DNA from 3 places in the Spirillospora sp. NPDC049024 genome. Region 3 is predicted to be linked to each of the others. Evidence: riboswitches for the same ligand, from Rfam matches in the RefSeq annotation. Region 3 holds a riboswitch; each other region holds the start of a gene.

Region 1 (7,576 bases), on a different contig from region 3:
CTCTGCAAATATACGTCTGCGGTACTAGGCTTCTCCCCATGAAGGACGAGGAGGAGCCCGTCGTCCTGGACGACCCGGGGCGCATGAAGGCGCTGAGCCACCCGCTGCGGCGCCGGATCCTGCACCGGCTGCGGGTGCACGGCCCGGCGACGTCCACGACGATCGGCGAGGCGCTCGGCGCCAACACCGGCACGACCAGCTACCACCTGCGCCAGCTGGAGAAGCACGGGTTCATCGAGGAGATCCCGGAGCGTTCGGGCGGCCGGGAGCGCTGGTGGCGCCGGACCGAGGGGCTCCGCGACGTCCGCGCGCCCCACCCCGGCTCCCTCCCGCCCGAGGACCGGCCGGTGCTGGCCGAGCTGATGCGGGTCGGCCACGCCGAGGACATGGAGCTGTTCGCCGGGCTCCCCGCCGCCTACGAGCGGGACCAGGCCTGGGCGCGGATGTCGCGGGGGTTCGCCCACATGACAGAGGAGGGCCTGGCCGAGTTCTTCGAGGCCTACATCCGCCTGCTGCACGAGCACGCGCACGGCCGGGAGGACGCGCCGCCGGGCGCCCGCCCCGTCCACATCCGCCTGTTCACCCTCCCCGCCGACGGCGACTGAGGCGCGGCGGGGCTTACGATCGCTGGATGGGCGGCGTCTACGCGATCAGCGACCTGCACGTGGGGTTCCCGGAGAACCGCGCGTTCGTCGAGGGGCTGCGGCCCGCGTCCGAGGACGACTGGCTGATCGTGGCGGGCGACGTCGGCGAGCGCTTCGCCGACGTCGAGTGGACGCTCCGCACCCTCGCCGGACGCTTCGCCGCCGTGCTCTGGGTCCCCGGCAACCACGAGCTGTGGACCGTCAAGGGCGACCCCGTGCAGCTGCGCGGCGAGGCCCGCTACCGCCGGCTCGTCGACATGTGCCGCGGCCTCGGCGTCCTGACCCCAGAGGACCCCTACCCCGTCTGGGACGGACCTGACGGCGCCGTCACCGTCGCGCCGCTGTTCATCCTCTACGACTACACGTTCCGGCCGGACGGGACGTCCACCAAGGAGGAGGCCCTCAAGGCCGCGCACGAGGCGGGCGTCGTGTGCACCGACGAGGTCTACCTGCACCCCGATCCGCATCCCGGCCGGGACGCCTGGTGCGACGCCAGGATCGACTACACCGAGCAGCGCCTGTCCGCCCTGGAACCGGGGACGAGGACCGTCCTGGTCAACCACTGGCCGCTCGTCCGCGAACCCACCCGCGTCCTGTGGTACCCCGAGTTCGCCCAGTGGTGCGGCACCGAGCGGACCGCGGACTGGCACAGCCGGTACGGGGCGGTGTCCGTCGTGTACGGGCACCTGCACATCCCCCGGACGATCTGGACCGACGGCGTCCCGCACATCGAGGTGTCGGTCGGCTACCCGCGCGAGTGGCGGCGGCGGGCCGACGCCCCGCGCGGTCCCCGCCGGGTCCTGCCCGATCCCGAGACGTCCTGACCGCCGCGACCGGCCGGTCCTAGCGCGCGCCGCCCGGCACCACTCCGGCGGCGGCGAGCGACAGCATCCGGCCGGCGGCGCCGGGGTCCCGCTCGGCGACCGTCGCGATCGCGCCCGCGAGCCCCAGCACGTCGCCGAACGCGGCGTCCGCGGGCGCGTCCCCGGCGCGCTGCGCGCGGGCGAGCAGCGCCTCGCCCGCCTCGAACATCGCCGTGCGCGAGCCCGAGTTCTCCAGCCGGGGGTCGCGCAGCGACACCACCGCCGAGGCGGCCATCCCCGGGAACGCCGTGACCTCCGAGACGAACGTCCGCAGCCAGGTCAGCAGCGCCTCGCCGGGGGAGGGGGAGTCCAGCAGTCCGCGCGCGGCGGCCGCCAGCCCGTCGTAGACGTCGGCGAGCAGGGCCTCCAGGAGGTCCTGCCGGGTGGGGAAGTGGCGGTAGAGCGTTCCGATGCCGACGCCCGCGAGCCGCGCGACGCCCTCCAGGGAGGCGCCCGCGCCCCGGCTCTGGAAGGTCTCCCGCGCCGCGGCGAGCAGCCGCGCGCGGTTGCGCCGCACGTCCGCGCGCACCGCACGCGCCTTCGGCGTGTCGTCGCTGGTCACCTGGGTTGTCGATCCTTCCGGCGGGTGGAGCGGGCCTGCGGCTTTCGGAGGGATCCGCGGCTTTGGAACGGTCCTTCGATCCTAGCCGCGCCGCCTCCCCGCCCCCGCGCCGGGATGCGCCCTGACCTGCCAGGGCCCGCCGCGCACGGTGCGCGGCGGGCCCGTCGGCGCCCCGGGCGGCGCCCCTCCGGCCCTCCGGCCGGTCAGCTCCCGGCGGGCGAGACCGGGAGGTGCAGGCGGCCGCCGGAGGCCTTGAACTCCTCGGCCTTCTCCCGCATCCCGGCGGCGAGGGCCTCCTCGTCGCCCAGGCCCCGCTCGGCCGCGTACCGCCGCACGTCCCGCGTGATCTTCATGGAGCAGAAGTGCGGGCCGCACATCGAGCAGAAGTGCGCGGTCTTCGCCGGCGCCGCCGGGAGCGTCGCGTCATGGAAGGCCCGCGCGGTGCCGGGGTCGAGGGACAGCTCGAACTGGTCCTCCCAGCGGAAGTCGAACCGCGCCTCCGACAGCGCGTCGTCCCACGCACGCGCGCCCGGGTGGCCCTTGGCGAGGTCGGCGGCGTGCGCGGCGATCTTGTAGGCGATCACGCCGGCCTTGACGTCGTCGCGGTCCGGCAGCCCGAGGTGCTCCTTCGGCGTGACGTAGCAGAGCATCGCGGTGCCGTGCCAGCCGATCATCGCGGCGCCGATCGCGGAGGTGATGTGGTCGTAGCCGGGCGCGATGTCGGTGGTCAGCGGCCCGAGGGTGTAGAACGGCGCCCCGTCGCACCACTCCTGCTGCAGGTCCACGTTCTCCTTGATCTTGTGCATGGGGACGTGCCCGGGGCCCTCGTTCATCACCTGGGTGCCGAACCGCGCGGCGATCCGCGTCAGCTCGCCCTGGGTGCGCAGCTCGGCGAACTGGGCCTCGTCGTTGGCGTCCGCGATGGAGCCCGGGCGCAGGCCGTCCCCGAGCGACCAGGTCACGTCGTAGGCGGCGAAGATCTCGCACAGCTCCTCGAAGTGGGTGTAGAGGAAGTTCTCCTCGTGGTGCGCCAGGCACCAGGCCGCCATGATCGACCCGCCCCGGGACACGATCCCCGTCTTGCGCCGCGCCGTCAGCGGGACGTACGACAGCAGCACCCCGGCGTGGACGGTCATGTAGTCCACGCCCTGCTCCGCCTGCTCGATCACGGTGTCGCGGAACACCTCGTAGGTGAGCTCCGCCGGGTCGCCGCCGACCTTCTCCACCGCCTGGTACAGCGGCACGGTCCCGACCGGCACGGGGGAGTTGCGCAGGATCCACTCGCGCGTGGTGTGGATGTCCCGCCCCGTCGACAAGTCCATGATCGTGTCGGCGCCCCAGCGGGTGGCCCACGTCATCTTCTCGACCTCGTCCTCGATCGAGGACGCGACCGCCGAGTTGCCGATGTTCGCGTTGACCTTGACCAGGAAGTCGCGTCCGATGACCATCGGCTCGATCTCGGGATGGTTGACGTTGGCGGGCAGCACCGCTCGCCCGGCCGCCAGCGCGTCCCGGACGGCCTCCGGGGCCACGCCCTCGCGCAGCGCGGCGAACTCCATCTCCGGCGTGATCTCCCCGCGCCGCGCGTAGGCCCGCTGGGTCACCGCGCCGCCGGTGCCGCGCCGCGGCCGCCGGGGCAGGGAGCCCTCGCCGTCGGCCTGCGGGAGGCCTCCCGCGCCCCCGGGGAAGGCGGTGGACGACGGCCGGCGTCCGTCGTCCTCGGGGCGCGCCGCCCGCCCCTCGTACGGGGCGGTGTCGCCGCGCTCGGCGATCCAGGCCTCCCGCAGCGGCGGCAGCCCGCGGCGCACGTCGGTCCGCTGGTCGGGGTCGGTGTACGGCCCGGACGTGTCGTACAGGACGACGACGTCGCCGTTGGTCAGCGCCACCTCCCGCATCGGGACCCGGAGCTCCGGGCGCGAGCCCTGGAGGTAGGTCTTGCGGGCAGCTGGAACCACAGGTTCGGTCATGACGACTCGATCTCTCCCTACGCCGGCATTACCCGGTCAGGTTCATGCGGTCAGCGGCCGTCCCAGCCGCTATCTCAGCCCGGTTCGCCGGACCCCCGCGATCTGTCGTCCCCGACGTTAACCCGCGCCGCCCCCGTTGCCGCAACCGCCGTCCGCGGGGTAGAACGCGCCCGCGCGGAGCCTCTGGGAAGATCACGGCATGTCCCACGTCGACAGGGAAGTCACGCTCACACCGGTCGGGCACGTCTCCTCGCCGCTCACCGACCGCGCGGCGGCGCCGAAGCAGGGCACCGAAGGCGCCCCCGAGGCCTGGCTGGTCTTCGAACCGGCCTACCGCGCCGCCCTCGACGGGCTCCGCCCCGGCGACCGGATCATCGTGCTCACCTGGCTGCACCAGGCGTCGCGCGAGGTCCTGCGGACGCGGCCGCGCAACGACCCGGCCAACCCCGAGACCGGCGTGTTCGCGACCCGCTCGCCGGACCGGCCGAATCCGGTCGGCCTGCATCCGGTCGAGATCCTCCAGGTGAGCGGGCGGCGGCTGCGCGTCCGCGACATGGAGGCCGTGGACGGGACGCCCATCCTGGACGTCAAGCCCGTCATCTGACCGGCTCCGGCCGCCCGGCTAGCGGCGGCCCGAGCGGAACGCGACCGGCAGCGCGAGGGCCAGGGTGCGGAGCGGGTCCGGGGCGGACGGCGACCGCTCCAGCCGGACCTCGTCTCCGTCGCCCGTGTCTCCGTCGCCCTCGCCGCCGCCGGTGTCCAGCGCGGCCGAGCGCCGGCCGTCGATGCCGGTGACGACGAGGCCGCCGCCGGTCTCGCGCGTGCTGCCGAGGAGGATCCCGCCGGCGGTGTGGAAGGACGGCTCGCGCGGGCCGCGCAGGAACCCGAGGGTGCGCCCGGCGGGGTCGAGGACGCGCACGCGGTCGCGGCCCGGCAACCGGGAGGGGCCCCGGACCACCAGCAGCGCGGCGGCGTGGGGGTCGCGCAGCACGACGGTCCTCCGGCCGCGCCGCCGGCAGGCCACGGCGAGGACCGCGCCGCCGTCCCGGTCGCGGTACCGGCCCCTCCCGTCCACGGTGATCTGCGGGGCACGGGACAGGGCGCCGGCCGCGGGCGGCGGGACCTCCTCGCCCTCGTCGTCGACGACGCGCCAGGCCGCGCCGAGGGTCTCGGCGGTCGCGGTCCGCACGGCCTGGAGCCAGCCGGAGGGGAGCGTCCGGTCCCTGAGCAGGGCGACCGCCTTCCCGTCCACCCGGGCGACGGCCTCGACGCCCGGCGCCCGCTCCGGGTCTAGCCAGAGCGTCCACACGGGGTCGCCCACCGGCCACCTGATCCCCACCGCGTCCACCGCTCCGGCCGGGACGCGCGCCTCCCGCCCGCCGCGGCGGAGAACCACACCCTCCGCGTCGACGGTGACGACGAGGCGGGTCAGGTGGAGGCGGACGGCCCAGAGGACGGCGGCGAGGGCGGCCAGAAGGCAGCCGCCGCCGCACAGCAGCAGGGCCCCGCGGGCACTCTCCGGCTCCCAGGCCCCGAGGCCGGAGCGGGCCGCCGGCAGGGCGGCGGCGCCGCCCGCGAGCGCGGCGAGCAGGACGCCGAGCGGCCGGCGGTACGCTCGCGCGCCGAGCGTGATCCGGAGTCCGGGCGGGGGGACGGCGGGCGGGGGGACGGACAACTGTCGGCCCTTCGTGACGGGGTTTGCAGAACTATAGGGCGGCCCCGCGGCGCCGCACGGGGCCCGGCGCGAAAGATCGTCCGCGCGGGCGAGGACCGCTGCGCGGGTCGCGCGCACGTGGGGGAGAATGATCGCGTGCTGACGGTGCCCCGGGTCGACGCGACGGTGAAGGACGCTCTGGCGGCGGCGGTGCTGGCGGTGGCCGCGACCGCGGCGGCGGTGCTGTGGCCGGGCGTCCGGGAGCTGGACGCGCCGGGCGCGCTCCTGCTGGTGGCGGCGCACGTGCCGCTCGCGGTGATCCGGCGCCGGCCGGCCTCGGGCCTGGCGGCGCTGGTGGTCCTGGTGCTGCCCTACCACCTCGCCCAGTACCAGCACCACGCGCTGGTGCCGGCCGAGGTGGTCGCCCTGTTCGCCTACGCGGTGCTCGGACGCAGGGTGCGGGTCGTGCTCGGCGTCGCGGCGTCCCTGCTCGCCGTGTGCGTGATCGGCATGGCGATGCGGGCGGGCGGCGGCTCGCTGCGCGAGCAGATCGCGGTCATCGAGGCCGTGGTGTCGGTCGTGATCGCCGTCCAGGTGCGGCGGGTGCACCGCGCGCGGCTCGCGACGATCACCGAGCGGGCCGAGCGCGCCGAGCGGACGCGGGAGGAGGAGGCGCGGCGGCGGGTCGCCGAGGAGCGCCTGCGGATCGCCCGCGACCTGCACGACCTCCTCGCGCACAGCATCACCCTCATCGGCGTCCAGGCCGGCGCCGCGGCCCACCTCGTGCGCGGGGACCGGCCCCTCGACCGGGACGAGCTGGCCGACGCGCTCGCGTCCATCGCCTCGACCTGCCGGGACGCCAGGACCGAGCTGCGCGGCACCCTCCAGGTCCTGCGCGGCACGGACGTCGGCGCCCCCGGGACGCTGCCGGGCCCGCACGGCATCGGCGACCTCGTGCGCGCGGCGCGCGGCGGCGGCGTCGACGTCGACCTCCGGGACGGGGACGTCGGGACGCTGCCGCCGGAGACGGGCGTCGCGGCGTACCGGATCGTCCAGGAGGCCCTGACCAACGTTGTCAAGCACGCCGCCGCGAAACGCGCGACGGTGAGCCTGGAGCGGGACGGCGCGGGGCTCGTCGTCCGGGTCGCGGACGACGGCAGAGGCCCGTCCGGCGCCCCGCCCGAGGGCTTCGGGATCCTCGGCATGATCGAGAGGGCGCGCAGCGTGGGCGGGACATTGGACGCGGGTCCGGGCGAGTCCGGAGGGTTCGTCGTGACGGCCGTCCTGCCGCTCGCGGACGCCGCGGCGCCGCACCGGGCGTGACGCGAGCCCCGGCGGGAATCCGGTAGCGCACGTTCGCCGGGACCCTCCCGACTCCGACCCGGACGCCGCCGGGGGGCTTTCCACCCCTTACGGATAGGGTCAGGATCAAGGGGACCAGGGGAGGCGAACGGGTCGGTGAGCACTTTGCAGGAGGCCCCGCAGGACCGGATCTTCACGGTGCCCAACATCCTGAGCCTCGCCCGGCTCCTGGGCGTCCCGCTGTTCCTGTGGCTCGTGCTGGCCGAGGCGGACTGGTGGGCGCTCGGCCTGCTGGTGTTCGCGGGCCTGTCGGACTGGCTGGACGGGAAGCTCGCACGCGCGCTGAACCAGACGAGCAGGCTCGGCACCGTGCTCGACCCGGCCGCCGACCGCCTCTACATCCTGGCCACGCTCGTCGGGCTCACCATCCGCGACATCATCCCGCTGTGGCTGGTGCTGGTGCTCGTCGCCCGCGAGGTGTCGATCCTGCCGATCGCGCCGATCATGCGGCGGCTCGGCTACGGCCCCGCGCTGCCGGTCCACTTCATCGGCAAGGCGGCGACGATGTGCCTGCTGTACTCCTT
Region 2 (7,576 bases), on a different contig from region 3:
GTCCCCCGGTTCTCGGTGAGCGCGTCCACCGGCGTCCCCGGCAGCGTGTCGTCGGCCGTGAACAGCCACCGGATCGTCTCGGCGTCGTCGAAGCCGGCGTCCGACAGGAGGGTCAGCGTGCCGGGCAGACCCTTGATGACCTGGCCGTCCTTGATGAAGGCCGCGGGGACCATCGGCTCCCCGCCCCGGCGCACCGCGAGGATGCGGTGCTCGTGGATGAGCTGCTTGATCCGGTTGGGCTTGATCCCGAGCCTGTCGGCGGTCTCCTTGAGGGTGAGCCACTCGCCGGCCAGGGCGTCGGTGCGGGGGTCCAGTGCGCTGTCAACGGTTGCGTGCATCTGCGTCACGCCCCCTTGCTACCACGCCTTCGGAAGACTCAAACCCGGTGCGCAGCCGTTACCCTCCATCGCCGATCGCTATCCGCGAACGGCCTGCCGGACGGGCACGTCCGGGTCGGCGATCGCCTCCGGATCCACGGGCGTCCCCGCCGCGATCACCCGCCGCGCCTGCACCAGGTCGCGGGGCCGGTCGACGGTGAGGACCGCGTCGAGGCGGTCGCCGGTCAGCCACACCAGCGCCCACTTGCGGCCGGACGGGTCGCCCCGGCGCACGAGCCGCTCGGACGCCGAGTGGTCGCCCGCGTACTGGACCATGCGGCCGAACTGCTCCGACCAGAAGTACGGCGCGGCGTCGTAGACGGCCTCCTGGCCGAGGAGGGCGAGGGCGGCGGTCTCGGGGGCGTTCAGGGCGGTGTCCCAGTGCTCGACGAGGAGCCGCCGCCCGTACCGTTGCGACCACCAGGCGGCGCAGTCGCCGACCGCGACGACGTCCGGGCGCAGCGCGCCGGGGGACTCCTCGCCCGCGTAGGTCCGGAACGAGCCGTCGGTCACGACGCCGCGCTCCAGCAGCAGCCCCGAGCCCTCCAGCCACGACAGGACGGGCCTGACCCCGATGCCCACGACCACCTCGTCGGCGTCGATGCGCCCGCCCCCGGCGAGGGCGAGGCCGCCCTCGCGCACCTCGGCGACCTTGACCCCGGTCCGCAGCTCGACGCCGGCCTCCGCGTACCAGGGGGCGGTGAGCGCGCCGACCTCGGGCCCGACGGCGCCCGCGAGGGGCGTGTCGGCCGCCTCCACGACGGTGACCGCGCAGCCCTTGCGGGCCGCGGTGGTGGCGACCTCGGCGCCGATCCAGCCCGCCCCGACGATCACGATGCGGGCGCCAGGGACGAGCCGGGCGCGCAGGTCGCGGGCCTCGTCGATGGTGCGCAGCACGTGCTGGCGCCCGTCCCCGGGCAGGGTGATCGGGGCGGCGCCGGTCGCGATCACCAGGCCGTCGAAGGGGAGGTCGCCCGCCGTGGAGGCCACCGTCCCGCCGCGTCCGGGCTCGTCCAGCCGCAGCCCGGTGGCGCGCTCGCCGAGCAGCAGCTCGCAGCGCAGCGCGTCCCAGTCGGCGTCGACGGTCGTGTCGTCGGACTCTCCCGCGAGGACGGCCTTCGACAGCGGCGGCCGGTCGTAGGGCCGGTGCCGTTCCGCCGACAGGAGGGTCAGCGCGCCCTCGTACCCCTTGCTCCTCAGGGCCTCCACGGCGCGCACGCCGGCCAGCCCACCACCCACGACGATGACCCTGTCCATGGAAGGCCACATTAACGGCCCGCGTTCCGCGGACGGACAGGTGGGTGGACAGGTGTCCAATCAGCCGCCCGCTCCCCCGAGGTCGTAAGGTGGTGACGAGCAGAAACCTGCACAGAACAGAACAAAGCGCGGGAGTCCGGTGCGACCGGGCTGAGAGGGCGGCTGACCGGGCCGCCGACCGCCAGGACCTGATCCGGATCATGCCGGCGAAGGGAGCGCGCATGGAGATAGCGATCATCGGCGCCGGGGTGGTCGGCCTGGCCACCGCCTGGCGCACCGCCGCCGGCGGCGCCGCCGTCACCCTCGTCGACCCCGCGCCCGCGTCGGGCGCCTCCTCCGTCGCGGCGGGCATGCTGACCCCCGTCAGCGAGCTGAACTACGGCGAGGAGCCGCTGCTGCGGCTCGGCCTCGCCTCCCGCGACCGCTACGGCGCGTTCGTCGCGGAACTGGAGGAGCTGACCGGCCTGGAGACCGGCTACCGCGCCGACGGGATCATCGAGGTCGCGTTCGACTCCGACGACCTGCGGTACCTGGACGACCTGCGCCGCTTCCAGGAGCACCTCGGCATCCCGGCGGAGGCGCTCACCGGCCGGGAGTGCCGGCGGCTGGAGCCGATGCTCGCGCCCGGCGTGCGCGGCGGCCTGCTCGCCCCGCGGGACGGATCGGTCGACCCCCGCAGGCTCGCCCCCGCGCTGCTGGCCGCGTGCGAGCGGCTGGGCGTCCGGCTCGTCCGGCGGCGGGCCGCGCGCGTCGTCGTGGAGAACGACGCCGCCACCGGCGTCGGCCTGGACGACGGCACCGTGATCCGCGCGGACCGGGTGCTGCTGGCCGCGGGCCCGTGGTCGGGCGACGTCGGCGGGCTGCCCCCCGGGACCGTTCCACCCGTCCGCCCGGTGAAGGGGCAGGTGATCCGGCTGCGCACCCGGACGCCGTTCCTGCGGCGGCCGACCCGCGGCCTCGTCAGGGGGTCCTCGGTCTACCTGGTGCCGCGCCCGGACGGCGAGATCGTCCTCGGCGCCACGCAGGAGGAGCTGGGCTTCGACACGCGCGTCACCGCCGGCGGGCTGTGGGAGCTGCTTCGTGACGCCCGCGAGCTGCTGCCCGGCATCACCGAGCTGGAGTTCGCGGAGGTCACCGCCGGGCTGCGGCCCGGCTCCCCCGACAACGCGCCCGTGATGGGGCCGACCGCGCTGGCCGGGCTGTTCGTCGGCACCGGGCACTTCCGCAACGGCATCCTGCTCACGCCGGTGAGCGCCGACATCCTGTCCGCGATGCTGCTGGACGGGCCCGTCCCCGAGGTCGCCGGGCCGTTCGCCCCCGACCGCTTCTCCCCCGAGGTGAGCGCATGAAGGTGATCGTCAACGGTGAGCCGCGCGAGCTGCCCGAGGGCGCGAGCGTGGCCGAGGTCGTCGCGTCCGTCACGGCCGCGGCGACGGGCGTGGCGGCGGCCCTGAACGACGAGGTCGTCCGGCGCTCGGCCTGGGAGGCCACGCCCCTGAAGGACGCCGACCGCGTCGAGGTGCTGACCGCGGTCCAGGGAGGGTGAGGATGGACACGAGGAACGGAACCGGCGCCGACGGGCTGGTCATCGCGGGCGAGGAGCTGGGCTCGCGGCTGATCATGGGCACGGGCGGGGCGCCCAGCATGGCGGTGCTGCGCGAGGCGCTCACCGCGTCGGGGACCGCGCTCACCACGGTCGCGATGCGCCGCGTGGACCCGGCCGCGCGCGGCTCGGTGCTGGACGTGCTGGCCGAGTGCGGCATCCGGGTGCTGCCGAACACCGCCGGCTGCTTCACCGCGGGCGAGGCCGTCCTGACCGCCAAGCTCGCCCGGGAGGCGCTCGGCACCGACTGGGTCAAGCTGGAGGTGATCGCCGACGAGCGCACGCTGCTGCCCGACCCGATCGAGCTGGTCGAGGCCGCCGAGCAGCTCGTCGACGACGGCTTCACCGTCCTGCCCTACACCAGCGACGACCCGGTGCTGGCGCACCGCCTGGAGCAGCTCGGCTGCGCCGCCGTGATGCCGCTCGGCTCCCCGATCGGATCGGGGCTCGGCATCCGCAACCCGCACAACATCGAGCTGATCGTGGAGCGCGCGAACGTCCCGGTGATCCTCGACGCGGGGCTCGGCACGGCGTCGGACGCGGCCCTCGCCATGGAGCTCGGCTGCGACGCGGTGCTCCTCGCGACCGCCGTCACCCGCGCGCAGTCCCCGGCGCGGATGGCCGCCGCGATGCGGCACGCGGTCGAGGCGGGGCGGCTCGCGCGGCTCGCCGGACGCATCCCCAAGCGCCGCTACGCCCAGGCGTCCTCCCCGTTCGAGGGCCTGGCGACGTCGTAGCGCTGCTAAAGACCCACGTGTAGAAATATTCGCTAGACCTGAAATGTCGGGCACCACAGACTGAATCCGTCCACTGGCCCGCAACCGCGCGAATCACTTCGGTGTCGGTGGAAACGTCCCCTACCTAAGGTGCGTGACATGCAGCAGAACAGCGGCGCGCGCGTCGACAAACTCGCGGTGGCGGCGGCAACGGTCACAGTGGTGTTCTGGGCCTCGGCCTTCGTCGCGATCCGCAGCGCGGGCTCCGAGTACAGCCCCGGCGCGCTCGCCCTCGGCCGCCTCCTTTCCGGGACGGTCGTGCTGGGGGCGCTCTGGCTCGTCCGGCGCGAGGGCCTGCCGCCCAAGGCGGCCTGGCCCGGCATCGTCACCGCGGGCCTCCTGTGGTTCGGCTGCTACATGGTCGTGCTGAACTGGGGCGAGCAGCTCGTGGACGCGGGCACCGCCGCCCTCGTCGTCAACATCGGGCCGATCCTCATCGCGCTGCTCGGCGGCTGGCTGCTGAAGGAGGGCCTGTCGTCCCGGCTGGTGCTCGGCATGGCCGTCTCGTTCACCGGCGCCGCCGTCGTGGGGCTGTCGATGTCGGGCGACGGCCGCTCGTCCGTCGGCGGGGTCCTGCTCTGCCTGGCCGCCGCGGTCACCTACGCCGCGGGCGTCGTCGCCCAGAAGCCCGCGCTGAGGCACGCGTCGTCGCTCCAGTTCACCACGTTCGCCTGCGCGATCGGCACGGTGGCCTGCCTGCCCTTCTCCGGGCAGCTCGTCTCGCAGGCCGCGGACGCCCCCGCGGGCGCCACCCTCAACATGGTCTACCTGGGCGTCTTCCCGACCGCGCTCGCCTTCACGACCTGGGGGTACGCGCTGGCACGCACGTCCGCCGGGAAGATGGGCGCCACCACCTACGCCGCGCCCGCCCTCGTGGTGCTGATGTCGTGGCTGTTCCTGGACGAGGTCCCCGGCCTGGTCACCCTCGGCGGCGGGCTGCTGTGCCTCACCGGCGTGGCCGTCTCCCGCAGCACGCGGACGCTCCGCCGCCGCGTCCCGCCCGTCGCTCCCGCACCCGCCGCCCCGGACGAGTCGCCCTCGGGACTCGTCGATGCTCATACTCGCGAGTGATGAGATCCGCGGGGATTCACCCGTAAACTCGCATCGATGGACACGACGGTTGCTGATCCACTCGTCGGGCGGGTGCTCGACGGGCGCTACCGCATTGAGTCCCGCATCGCCCGCGGCGGCATGGCCACGGTCTACCTCGCGCGCGACCTCCGGCTCGACCGCGTCATCGCGCTGAAGGTGATGCACGCGGGGCTCGCCTCCGACGAGGACTTCGTCGCCCGCTTCATCGGCGAGGCCAAGGCGGCCGCGGCGCTGTCCCACCCGAACGTCGTCGCCGTCTACGACCAGCGCACCGACGGCGAGCACGTCTACCTGGTGATGGAGTACGTCGCCGGCCGCACCCTGCGCGACGCGCTGAACTCGCTCGGCAGGCTCGGCCCGCGCGCCGCCCTGGAGATCATGCAGCCGGTGCTGGCCGCGCTCGGCGCCGCGCACCGGGCCGGCCTGGTGCACCGCGACGTCAAGCCCGAGAACGTGCTGATCACCGAGGACGGCCAGGTCAAGGTCGCCGACTTCGGCCTCGCGCGGGCCGAGACCGCGAGCAAGATGACCAAGACCGGCATGATCATCGGAACGGTCGGCTACCTGGCGCCCGAGCAGGTGCTGTCCGGCAACGCCGACGTCCGCTCCGACGTGTACGCCGCCGGGACCATGCTGTTCGAGCTGATGACCGGGCGGCTGCCGCACCAGGGCGACACGCCCCTCGCCGTCGCCTACAAGCACGTGAACGAGACGGTGCCGCCGCCGTCGAGCGTCGTCCCCGGCATCCCCGCGCGGGTGGACGCCCTGGTCACCGACGCCACGAGCCACGACCCGGCCCGCCGCCCGCAGGACGCGAACCAGTACCTGGCCGAGGTCGCCGAGGTGTTCGGCGGCCTGCCGCGCGACTTCGACCGGCGCGTCGAGGAGTCGTCCCGCAACGCCACGAGCGTGCTGGAGGCGCCGCCGCCCGCCCACGGCCGCACCGCCCTCCTGGACGCCGACACCATGGCGCCCGAGTACGTCCCGCGCCCCACCCGCACCGACCGCGCGATCGGCGCCCTGACCGGCCGCTACGTCATGGTCGCCATCGGGCTGGTCGCGGCCGTCATCCTCGGCTGGGCCGTCTGGTACCAGACGTCCGGCCAGTACGAGCACGTCCCGTCCTCGATCATCGGGATGAAGGTCGCCGACGCCCGCGACCAGCTGGAGTCCGACGGGCTGGACGTGCGCACCGCCAAGGCGGTCTACAGCGACCGCGTCCACAAGGGCGGCGTCGCCAAGTCCGACCCGCCCGCCGGGGCACGCGTCGCCAAGGGCCAGACGGTCACGCTCACGCCGTCGAAGGGCATCACGCCGCGCGAGGTGCCCGACGTCGAGGGCAAGTCCGTCGCCGACGCCAAGAAGACCCTGGAGGACAAGGGCTTCACCGTCGGCCGGACGAGCAGCACCCCCTCGCAGACCGTCGCCAGGGGCGACGTCATCAGCACCGACCCGGGCGCGGGCGAGAAGCAGTCCCCCGACGAGCCGGTCGCCGTCGTCGTCTCCAGCGGCATGTCGATGCCCGGCCTCCTCGGCCAGAACGGCGACTCCGCCGCCAACCAGCTGCGCTCGATGGGCCTGAACGTCACCGTCCAGAAGAAGCAGGTGGACGGCAAGCAGCCCGACACGGTGATCAGCCAGGACCCGTCCGAGGGCACCGGCGTCTCCCGCGGCGACGAGGTCACCATCGTCGTCAACAAGCGCGACTGCATCCTCGACGTGGGCGACGTCCATCTCGGCTGCAAGGACGGCGACGGCAACCAGAACGTCCCCGTCCCGGACCTGACCGGCCGCCGCGTGGGCGAGGCCAAGCGCGCCCTGGAGGACTCCGGCTTCCGGGTGAACGTGACGGGCTTCGGCGGCAACACCGTGCGCTTCCAGTCCCCGAACAGCGGCGAGGCCCCGCGCGGCTCCACCATCACGATCGTCCGGGGTCCCTGAGCGGCTAGTCTGAACGCGCCATGACCTCACCCATCAGCCCCGTCGGGGCACACGTGCCCGTTGCCGGCGGCCTCGCCACCGGCGGCCTGAAGTACGCCGCGGAGATCGGCGCCGAGGCGGTCCAGGTGTTCGTCTCCAACCCGCGCGGCTGGGCCCTGCCGGAGGGCAAGCCCGCCGAGGACGCCAAGCTCCGGGACGGCGGCCTCCCCGTCTACGTGCACGCCCCGTACCTGGTCAACCTCGGCTCCCCCACTCCGGAGACGCTGGAGAAGTCGCTGGCGGCCGTCCGCCACTCCCTGACCCGGGGCCGCGCCATCGGCGCCCGCGGCGTCGTCGTCCACACCGGCTCCGCCGTGACCCGGACCTACGACGAGGCCATGGCCCAGATCCGCGACCACGTCCTCCCCCTCCTCGACGAGATCCCCGAGGACGGCCCCGACATGCTCCTGGAACCCATGGCCGGCCAGAACAACATGCTCTGCGCCAAGGTCCAGGACCTGGGCCCCTTCTTCGAGCGCCTGGACCACCAC
Region 3 (7,576 bases):
CCCCCTCCCCGAACTCGACCCTGGCCTTCTCGGTGGCGTAGTTGACCGTGGCGGTCACGCCGTCCATCTTGTTGAGCTTCCGCTCGATCCGGTTGGCGCACGACGCGCACGTCATACCGCCGATCGCCAGCTCGATACGCCCGGACACCGCGTCCGTGCTCATCGCGTCCTCCTCTGCTTGGATCGTGCGGAACGTCAGTGGGTGTGGGGCTGGTCGTCGTGGCCCGGCTCGGGCTCCTGCCCCTGCTCCTGGACGGGGACGTGCCCCGCGTGCACCGTGAACTCGGCCGTGCGGACCTTGCCCTCGTGCTTGAAGTCCAGGTAGAGGCGGTAGGCGCCGGAGCTGGGAGCCTCAGCGAAGAACGTTATGCCGGGTCCCGGCTTGGTCTCGCCGTCGCCGGGCTCCCCGTCCGGGTGGACGTGGAGGTAGGCGAGGTCGCCCTGCCGCAGCGCGACGAGGTGCCCGTACGCCTCCAGGTACGGCTCCAGGTCGGTGACCGGCTTGCCGTCCTTGCTCACGGTGAGGGTCAGCTCGCTGGACTTGCCGGGAGTGAGGCCGCCGGTGAGGCGCACCTCGTGGCCGTCCACCTTCGCGACCTGCTCGGGCTCCGGCAGCGGCGCCGGCTTCAGGTCGCCGGGGGCGAAGACGTCGGTGCCGAGCGTGAGCTGCCGCTTCGCGCCCTCCGGCTGGATGTCGGTGAAGAACCGGTACGCGCCGGGCTTGGCCAGCGTGATCGGGACGGTCCAGACGCCGCCCCCGGCCTCGGTCGGGTGCAGGTGCTGGAAGCCGGACAGGTCGCGCCGCACCACGATGAGGTGCAGAAGCTTGCCGTGCAGCGGCTTGAACCCGGTGACGGGCTTGCCGTCGGGCCCGTTGATGGTGAACCGGAAGTCGGTCTTCTCGCCGGGGCTCAGGACCGTCCGCTGCGGGACGAGCGTGAAGCCGTCCTCCGATACCTGGAGGCCGCCCGGCACCTGGGACGCCGCGCTCTCGCGGCCGCCGCCCCCGTGCTCGCCTCCGCCCGCACCGTGGCCCCCGCCGGTCTCATGGGAGGCCATCTCCGCCTTCCCGCCGACGGGCCCGACGATCTTGCCGACGCCCGCGGCGCCGCCGAAGACGACCGCCAGTCCCACGGCGTAGGCCCCCAGCCTGGTCGCGCTGTTCATGCCGTTTCACTCCGCTCGATGTCCGAGGGGCGCACCCCGCCCGGTGGCGAGGTGCGGTCCGCTCATGAGGTCAGCTGGTATCCGGCCTCCTCGACGGCGTCCTTCACCTGGGCGTCGTCGAGGGGCGTCTCGCTGGTCACGGTGACCTTGCCGGTCTGGAGGTCGACGTCCACGCCGGTCACGCCGGCGATCTGCTCGACCTCCTCGGTCACCGAGCTCACGCAGTGGCCGCAGGTCATCCCACTGACGGTGTAGGTGGCGGTGCTCATCGTCGTCTCCTTCGGGTCAATTACCCCTAGGGGGTATCTCTTCGGCCTCATGCTGCCATAACCGGATACCTGTGACAACCCCAGGGGGGTATCAGCGATTCCGAGATCCGGGTCACATCGCCCCCAGGGTTTTCCACAGGTGTCCACAGGGCTGTGGACGGACGTTCCGGCGGCGCGGCTCGTCGCGGATACTGAAGCCATGCCTGAGCTACCTGAGGTGGAGGCGCTGGCGGGCTTCCTGCGGGAGCGCGCGGTCGGCCACGCCGTCGCCCGCGTCGATGTTCTCGCCGTCTCCGCGCTGAAGACCTACGACCCGCCGGTGACCGCGCTCGGCGGGCTGACCGTCACCGGCGCGGCCCGGCACGGCAAGTTCCTCGACCTGGACGTCGACGGGCTGCACCTCGTCGTCCACCTCGCCCGCGCGGGCTGGCTCCGGTGGCGCGACGAGATCCCGGTCAAGCCCGTCCGGCCCGGGGGCAAGAACCCGCTCGCCCTGCGCGTGCACCTGGACGACGGCTCGGGCTTCGACCTCACCGAGGCGGGCACCAAGAAGGGGCTCGCCGTCTACGTCGTCCGCGACCCGAAGGACGTGCCCGGCGTGGCCTCCCTCGGCCCCGACCCGCTGGACGACGCCTTCACCCCCGCGGCGCTGGGCGAGATCGTCCACGGCAAGCGCACGCAGATCAAGGGGCTGCTGCGCGACCAGAAGGTGATCGCGGGCATCGGCAACGCCTACTCCGACGAGGTGCTGCACGCCGCCCGGATGTCCCCGTTCAAGATCGCCTCCTCGCTGACCGAGGAGGACGTCGCCGTCCTGCACGAGGCGATCGTCACCACGCTGCGGGACGCGGTGGAGCGCTCGCGCGGCCTGGAGGCGCAGGACCTCAAGGGCGAGAAGAAGACCGGCCTGCGGGTGCACGGGCGCGCCGGCCAGAAGTGCCCGGTGTGCGGGGACACGGTCCGCGAGGTGTCGTTCGCCGACTCGGCGCTCCAGTACTGCCCCACCTGCCAGACGGGCGGCAAACCGCTCGCCGACCGCCGCATGTCCCGCCTCCTGAAGTAGGACCGGGCGAATCCGGCTGTGGGCCCGGCGGTCCGGGCGTATCGTGTCGCGCGTCGACCGCGGTGATCGCCTTCTCAGGAGCCGCCATGGGATACCCCCCGCCCCCACCCGCCCCGCCCGGCGGCCCTGGTCGCGGCGCTCCGCCGCCGCCCTACGGCGCACCTCCGCCCGGCGGCGCGCCCGCTCCTCCGTACGCGCCTGCCGCCCCGCCTCCCGGCTACGGATATCCGCCGCAGGCCCCCGGGTACCCGCCGCAGCAGCAGGGCGGCTACCCGGTGCCGCAGCAGGCCGGCCACCCCGTGCCCCAGCACCCCCAGGTCCATCACCAGCGGCCGCCGCAGCAGCCCGCCGACCTGTACGGATCGCCGATCCTCGTCTACGACCAGCCGGCGCAGTTCTTCTCGACCGAGGCGAACTACACGATCTGGAGCCCGCAGGGGCAGCCCGCGGCGTACGTCCGGGAAGAGGGCGTGAGCGGCGCGAAGAAGGCCCTGCGCGTGATGAGCCAGGGCAGCCAGACCAAGGCCGAGCGGAAGCTGTCGATCCTCCGGCCCGACGGCATGCCGTACTTCCTCTTCTACAAGCCGTACGGGTTCATGGGCACGCCCATGATGCAGGTGCTGACCCCGCAGGGCGGGCTGATCGGGCACCTGCGCAAGCGGGCGATGCGCGGCTGGGAGATCCTCGACCCGCACGAGCGGCAGCTCGGCTACTACGAACTGCTGGGCGGCCGGATCACCGACTGGCGGCAGCAGGAGATCGCCCGGATCCAGCGCGGCTTCGCCGGGATGGGCGAGTTCCTGTCCCAGATGTTCACCGGGGCCGACCGGTACGTCCTGCGCATGCACGTCCAGTTGCAGGAGCCGATGCGCACGCTCGTGCTGGCATGCCCGCTCGCGTTCGACACCGCCGTCTCCCAGAACCGCAGCATCGGCGGCCTGCTCTGACCCCGCCGCTCCGGCGGGGAGCCGGGACGCGTCAGGCCCCGGCGGGCGCCGGGGCCTGACTCATGGATCGCGGACGGAGCCGGAACGGGGATGGCTCGTCCGCCGGGTTCAGCGGACCTTCGGGACGTTCCCGAAGACCGGGCCGATCTGGCTCCAGCGGTGCAGCTGGCAGCCGTCATCGCGGGTGAACGTGGTGTCGACCTGCTTCCCCTGCCAGGTGCCCTTGACCGTGGCGATCTCCGGACCGCCGTAGATCTTGGTGCACATCTGGTCCTTGGGGACGGGTTTGAAGGGATCCTTGACCTTGGTGAGGGCCGCGCAGGCGCCGGCCGCCTGGGGATGGTCGCCGCCGGGCGGGCCGCAGGTCAGCCGCCAGGTCTTGGCGGGCGCCTCCTTGGAGGCCTTGACCTGCACGGTGAGTGTGTCCGCCGGTGAGCCGGACGGCTGCACGGACGTCGTGCCCGAAGGCGCTCCGGCGGGGTTTCCGTTTGCCTGTTCGTCGCCGCAGGCGGCCATGGACAGGAGCAAGGCCAGCCCGGGCGCTGCGAAAAGGAGCGTCCGATACCGCATGCGTGATTCGACGCAGAGGGGCTTCGCGCGGTTCCATGGGGGTGTGATGAATTTCGGGGAAGACGTGCCGGCCGTGGTCGCCGCGGAGGTCCCGCAGGACGGCTACCTGCTGGACGTCCGCGAACAGGACGAGTGGGAGGCGGGCCACGCGCCCGAGGCGGTCCACATCCCCATGCGCCAGCTCGGCGACCGCGCCGGGGAGATCCCGCGTGACCGGGAGGTCTATGTGATCTGCCGGTCCGGGGCGCGGTCCGCGCAGGTCACGGTCGCGCTGAACCAGGCGGGCTGGCTGGCGCGCAACGTCGGCGACGGCATGCACGGGTGGGCCCGGGCCGGCCGCCCGATGGAGGGGACCGGGGACGGCCCGCCCTTCGTCGCGTGATCCGACCGGCCGCCGAGTGATCTGACCCCGATGCCCCCTTTTGGGGCGTGACGGGCGGTTGTATGCGGTTGTACGATCGGGCCTGACCGATACCCGCGGGAGCTCGGGCCACAGCCGGGCTGAGAGGGCGGCCTCCAAGGCGTCGCCGACCGCATGAACCTGTCCGGGTAATGCCGGCGTAGGGAGTGTGTCCCGTGACGTCCGACGTCGAAAAGCGCCCTCAGGACGAGCGCGTCCGCGACGAGGTCCCGTTCACCCTCGACGAGCCCGCCCCCAAGGTCCTCGGATTCTGGGACCAGAGCGCCTTCTGGGGGAACCTCGGCGTCAGCCTCCTGGCCTTCTCCGGCGCCTACACCGTCCTCGCGCCGGACGAGGCCGGCCGGCCCACCATCTCGATCATGGCGGGCATCGTCGCGATGGCCGTGGGAACGGCCCTCGGCGGGCTGATGCTCGGCCTCGCCGCCGTCCCCGGCGCGCGCACCGGCCAGCCCGCGATGGTGCTGCTGCGCGGCCTGTTCGGCGCGCGGCTGTCGTACGCGCCGACCGTCCTCAACATCGCCCAGCTCGTCGGCTGGGGCACGTTCGAGCTGATCGTCATCGCCGACGCGGCCCGCGAGCTGTGGGACGGCGTCCCCCGCTGGGGCTACGTCGTCGCGGCGGGCGCGATCACGACCGTGCTGACGGTGTGGCCGCTCGGCTCGGTGCGGCTGCTGCGCCGCTACGTGACCGTCGCGGTGGCGATCGCGCTCGTCTACTTCTACGTCCGGCTCGTCCAGGAGCCGCTGCCCGACCTGAACCGGGGCTCGTGGGGCGGGTTCTGGGTCGGCGCGGACGCCGCGCTGGCCGTGTCGATCTCCTGGGTGCCGGTCGCCGCCGACTACACCCGGCACGCGCGCACCGAGCGCGGGGCGTTCGGCGCCGCGGCCGTCGGCTACTCCGTCACGCAGATCGTCGCCTACGTCCTCGGCCTGCTCGCGCTCGCACTGGTCGCGGGCGACTCGGGCAAGATCTTCGACCCGTTCCTGGGCGCCTCGCTGGGCGTGGTGTTCTTCGCGGTGTTCGTGCTGCGGGAGGCCGACCAGTCGTTCGCCGACACCTACTCCACCGCGGTGTCGATCCAGAACCTGTTCCCCCGGGCCGACCGCCGGGTGCTGAGCGTCGGGCTCGGCATCCTCATCACCGTGCTCGCGCTGGTCCTGGACATCGGCGACTACGCGGGCTTCCTCTCGCTGATCGGCTCGGTGTTCGTGCCGATGCTCGGCGTCCTGGCGGCCGACTTCTTCCTCGGCCGCGGCCGGGGCCGCGCCGGCTGGGACGTCTCGCGGACGGCGCCGTCCCGCTGGGGCATGATCGCCGCATGGGCGGCGGGGTTCGTGGTGTACCAGCTCGTGAACCCCGGCACCGTCGCCCGCTGGGCCGAAATGTGGTCCGACGTGCGTGCCGCGCTGCACTTCACGCCGCAGACCTGGATGAGCGCTTCGCTGCTGTCGTTCCTGGTGGCGGGGGTCGCGGCCCTGCTCATCGGCAGGCTTACCAAACGGTAAGGTTTGGGTCGGCAGCAAGTTCCGACGCAAGTTGCCCGGCGGTACGCCGGAGTGCGGTGGCACGATGACAGACGTGTATCAGCACGTGCACGATCCGATCGCGCGGGCCGTCATCGAGAGCGCCGCGGACGCGATCGTGGCCGTGGACCAGCGGCACCGGGTCACCGTGTGGAACCCGGCGGCCGAGCGCATGTTCGGCTGGACGGCCGCCGAGGTGATCGGCCGCGTCCCGCCCATCGTCCCGGACGAGCTGAAGGCCGAGCACAACGCCGTCCAGGAGCGGCTCCTCACCCGGCGCGGCGGCGAGGGCGAGGCCGACGGGGGGCAGATCTCGATCGCGACCCGCCGCTTCCACCGCGACGGCCGGCTCATCGACGTGCGCATCGACACGAGCCTGCTGAAGGACCCGAACGGCACGCTGCTCGGCTGGGTCGGGGTGTACCACCCGGTCGAGGACGACGAGATCCTGCAGCACCGCATGACCGAGCGGGCCCGGCTCGTCCGGCGGCTGAACGACATCGTCGCCGACCTCGGCGCCGAACTCGACCTCGCCGTGGTGCTCGACCGGATCACCGCCGCGCTCATCGAGCTGACCGGCGCCGACGCCGGCGGGTTCGTCAAGATCGAGGGCGAGCGGCTGCGGCTGGTCAGCATGTCCGGGCTGCCGGAGCGGATGCGCGGCAGGTCGGCCGAGCTGCGGCCGAGCCTGGTCGGGGAGCTGCTGCGGTCGGGCAAGACCGTCAAGCTCGCGACGGGGGAGCGGCGCCTCGGCGACCTGATCTGGTCGGAGCTGCCCGGCCTGCACACGATCGCGCTCGGCCTGTCGTACCTGCAGAACCGGCCGTACGGCGCGCTGTACGCGCTGTTCTCCGGGCGCAAGGTCGGGCACACCGAGCTGGAGCTGCTGGAGCTGCTGGCCGGGCATGCCGGGGTCGCGGTCGGCAACGCCGTCGCCTACGCGGAGGTCGTCCGGCAGCGGGCGCACGAGCGCGCCGTCATCGACTCCAGCGCCGACGGCATCGCCGTGCTCGACCACGACCTCGTCGTCCGGCACTGGAACCACGCCGCGCACACCCTCACCGGCATCCCGCCGGAGGACGCGCTCGGCCGCCCGCTGCCGTTCGACATGCCCGCGCTCGGCGAGATGCTCACGTTCCGCCTGGAGTCGGGGAGGTGGCTGAACGTGCTGGCCGCCGAGATCGAGGAGACCGGCGAGCTGGTCGTCGACTTCCGCGACGTCTCGGAGGCCAAGGCGCTGGAGGAGGCCAAGGACCTGTTCCTCGCCACGACCAGCCACGAGCTGCGGACCCCGATCACGGTCGTGCAGGGGTTCGCCTCCACGCTCGTCAACCGGTGGGACGAGCTGACCGACACCGACCGGCGCGCCGCCGTCGCCACCATCGCCGAGCGCGCCCAGTCGCTCGGCCGGCTCGTCGAGCACCTGCTGCTCGGCTCCCGCGCCGGCGCCGACGAGCTGGCCGTGGCGATCGAGTCGTTCGACCTCGTCCGCGTCCTGGAGGGCGTGGTCGCCGGGTTCCGCTCGCTGTCTCCGCTGCACCGGGTGGAACTGGACATCGACCCGGAGCTGCCGCCGTGCCGCGGGGACGCGATGGCCACCGACATCGTCCTCGGCC

The links. Region 3 has a riboswitch for thiamine pyrophosphate ahead of AB0C21_RS08865 (purine-cytosine permease family protein). Riboswitches for the same ligand answer to the same signal wherever they lie in the genome.
Region 1: another riboswitch for thiamine pyrophosphate. It lies ahead of thiC (phosphomethylpyrimidine synthase ThiC); the one in region 3 lies ahead of AB0C21_RS08865 (purine-cytosine permease family protein).
Region 2: another riboswitch for thiamine pyrophosphate. It lies ahead of thiO (glycine oxidase ThiO); the one in region 3 lies ahead of AB0C21_RS08865 (purine-cytosine permease family protein).

The regions. Positions count from the first base shown of each region.
Region 1 covers NZ_JBEZFD010000032.1:33,840-41,415, reverse strand. The annotation lists gene AB0C21_RS39165 (helix-turn-helix domain-containing protein) at 39-605, shown strand; gene AB0C21_RS39160 (metallophosphoesterase family protein) at 632-1,468, shown strand; gene AB0C21_RS39155 (TetR/AcrR family transcriptional regulator) at 1,488-2,069, opposite strand; gene thiC (phosphomethylpyrimidine synthase ThiC) at 2,273-4,036, opposite strand; TPP riboswitch at 4,032-4,145, opposite strand; gene tsaA (tRNA (N6-threonylcarbamoyladenosine(37)-N6)-methyltransferase TrmO) at 4,236-4,640, shown strand; gene AB0C21_RS39140 (hypothetical protein) at 4,659-5,711, opposite strand; gene AB0C21_RS39135 (sensor histidine kinase) at 5,847-7,013, shown strand; gene clsA (cardiolipin synthase ClsA) at 7,149-7,576, shown strand, end outside.
Region 2 covers NZ_JBEZFD010000007.1:312,671-320,246, forward strand. The annotation lists gene AB0C21_RS16035 (Rv2175c family DNA-binding protein) at 1-338, opposite strand, end outside; gene AB0C21_RS16040 (NAD(P)/FAD-dependent oxidoreductase) at 417-1,634, opposite strand; TPP riboswitch at 1,753-1,866, shown strand; gene thiO (glycine oxidase ThiO) at 1,856-2,983, shown strand; gene thiS (sulfur carrier protein ThiS) at 2,980-3,180, shown strand; gene AB0C21_RS16055 (thiazole synthase) at 3,183-3,974, shown strand; gene AB0C21_RS16060 (DMT family transporter) at 4,113-5,084, shown strand; gene pknB (Stk1 family PASTA domain-containing Ser/Thr kinase) at 5,121-7,046, shown strand; gene AB0C21_RS16070 (deoxyribonuclease IV) at 7,067-7,576, shown strand, end outside.
Region 3 covers NZ_JBEZFD010000004.1:161,637-169,212, reverse strand. The annotation lists gene AB0C21_RS08900 (heavy metal translocating P-type ATPase) at 1-163, opposite strand, end outside; gene AB0C21_RS08895 (DUF8832 domain-containing protein) at 196-1,167, opposite strand; gene AB0C21_RS08890 (heavy-metal-associated domain-containing protein) at 1,230-1,436, opposite strand; gene AB0C21_RS08885 (Fpg/Nei family DNA glycosylase) at 1,636-2,499, shown strand; gene AB0C21_RS08880 (hypothetical protein) at 2,586-3,446, shown strand; gene AB0C21_RS08875 (SSI family serine proteinase inhibitor) at 3,555-3,860, opposite strand; gene AB0C21_RS08870 (rhodanese-like domain-containing protein) at 4,063-4,398, shown strand; TPP riboswitch at 4,484-4,600, shown strand; gene AB0C21_RS08865 (purine-cytosine permease family protein) at 4,593-5,942, shown strand; gene AB0C21_RS08860 (sensor histidine kinase) at 6,007-7,576, shown strand, end outside.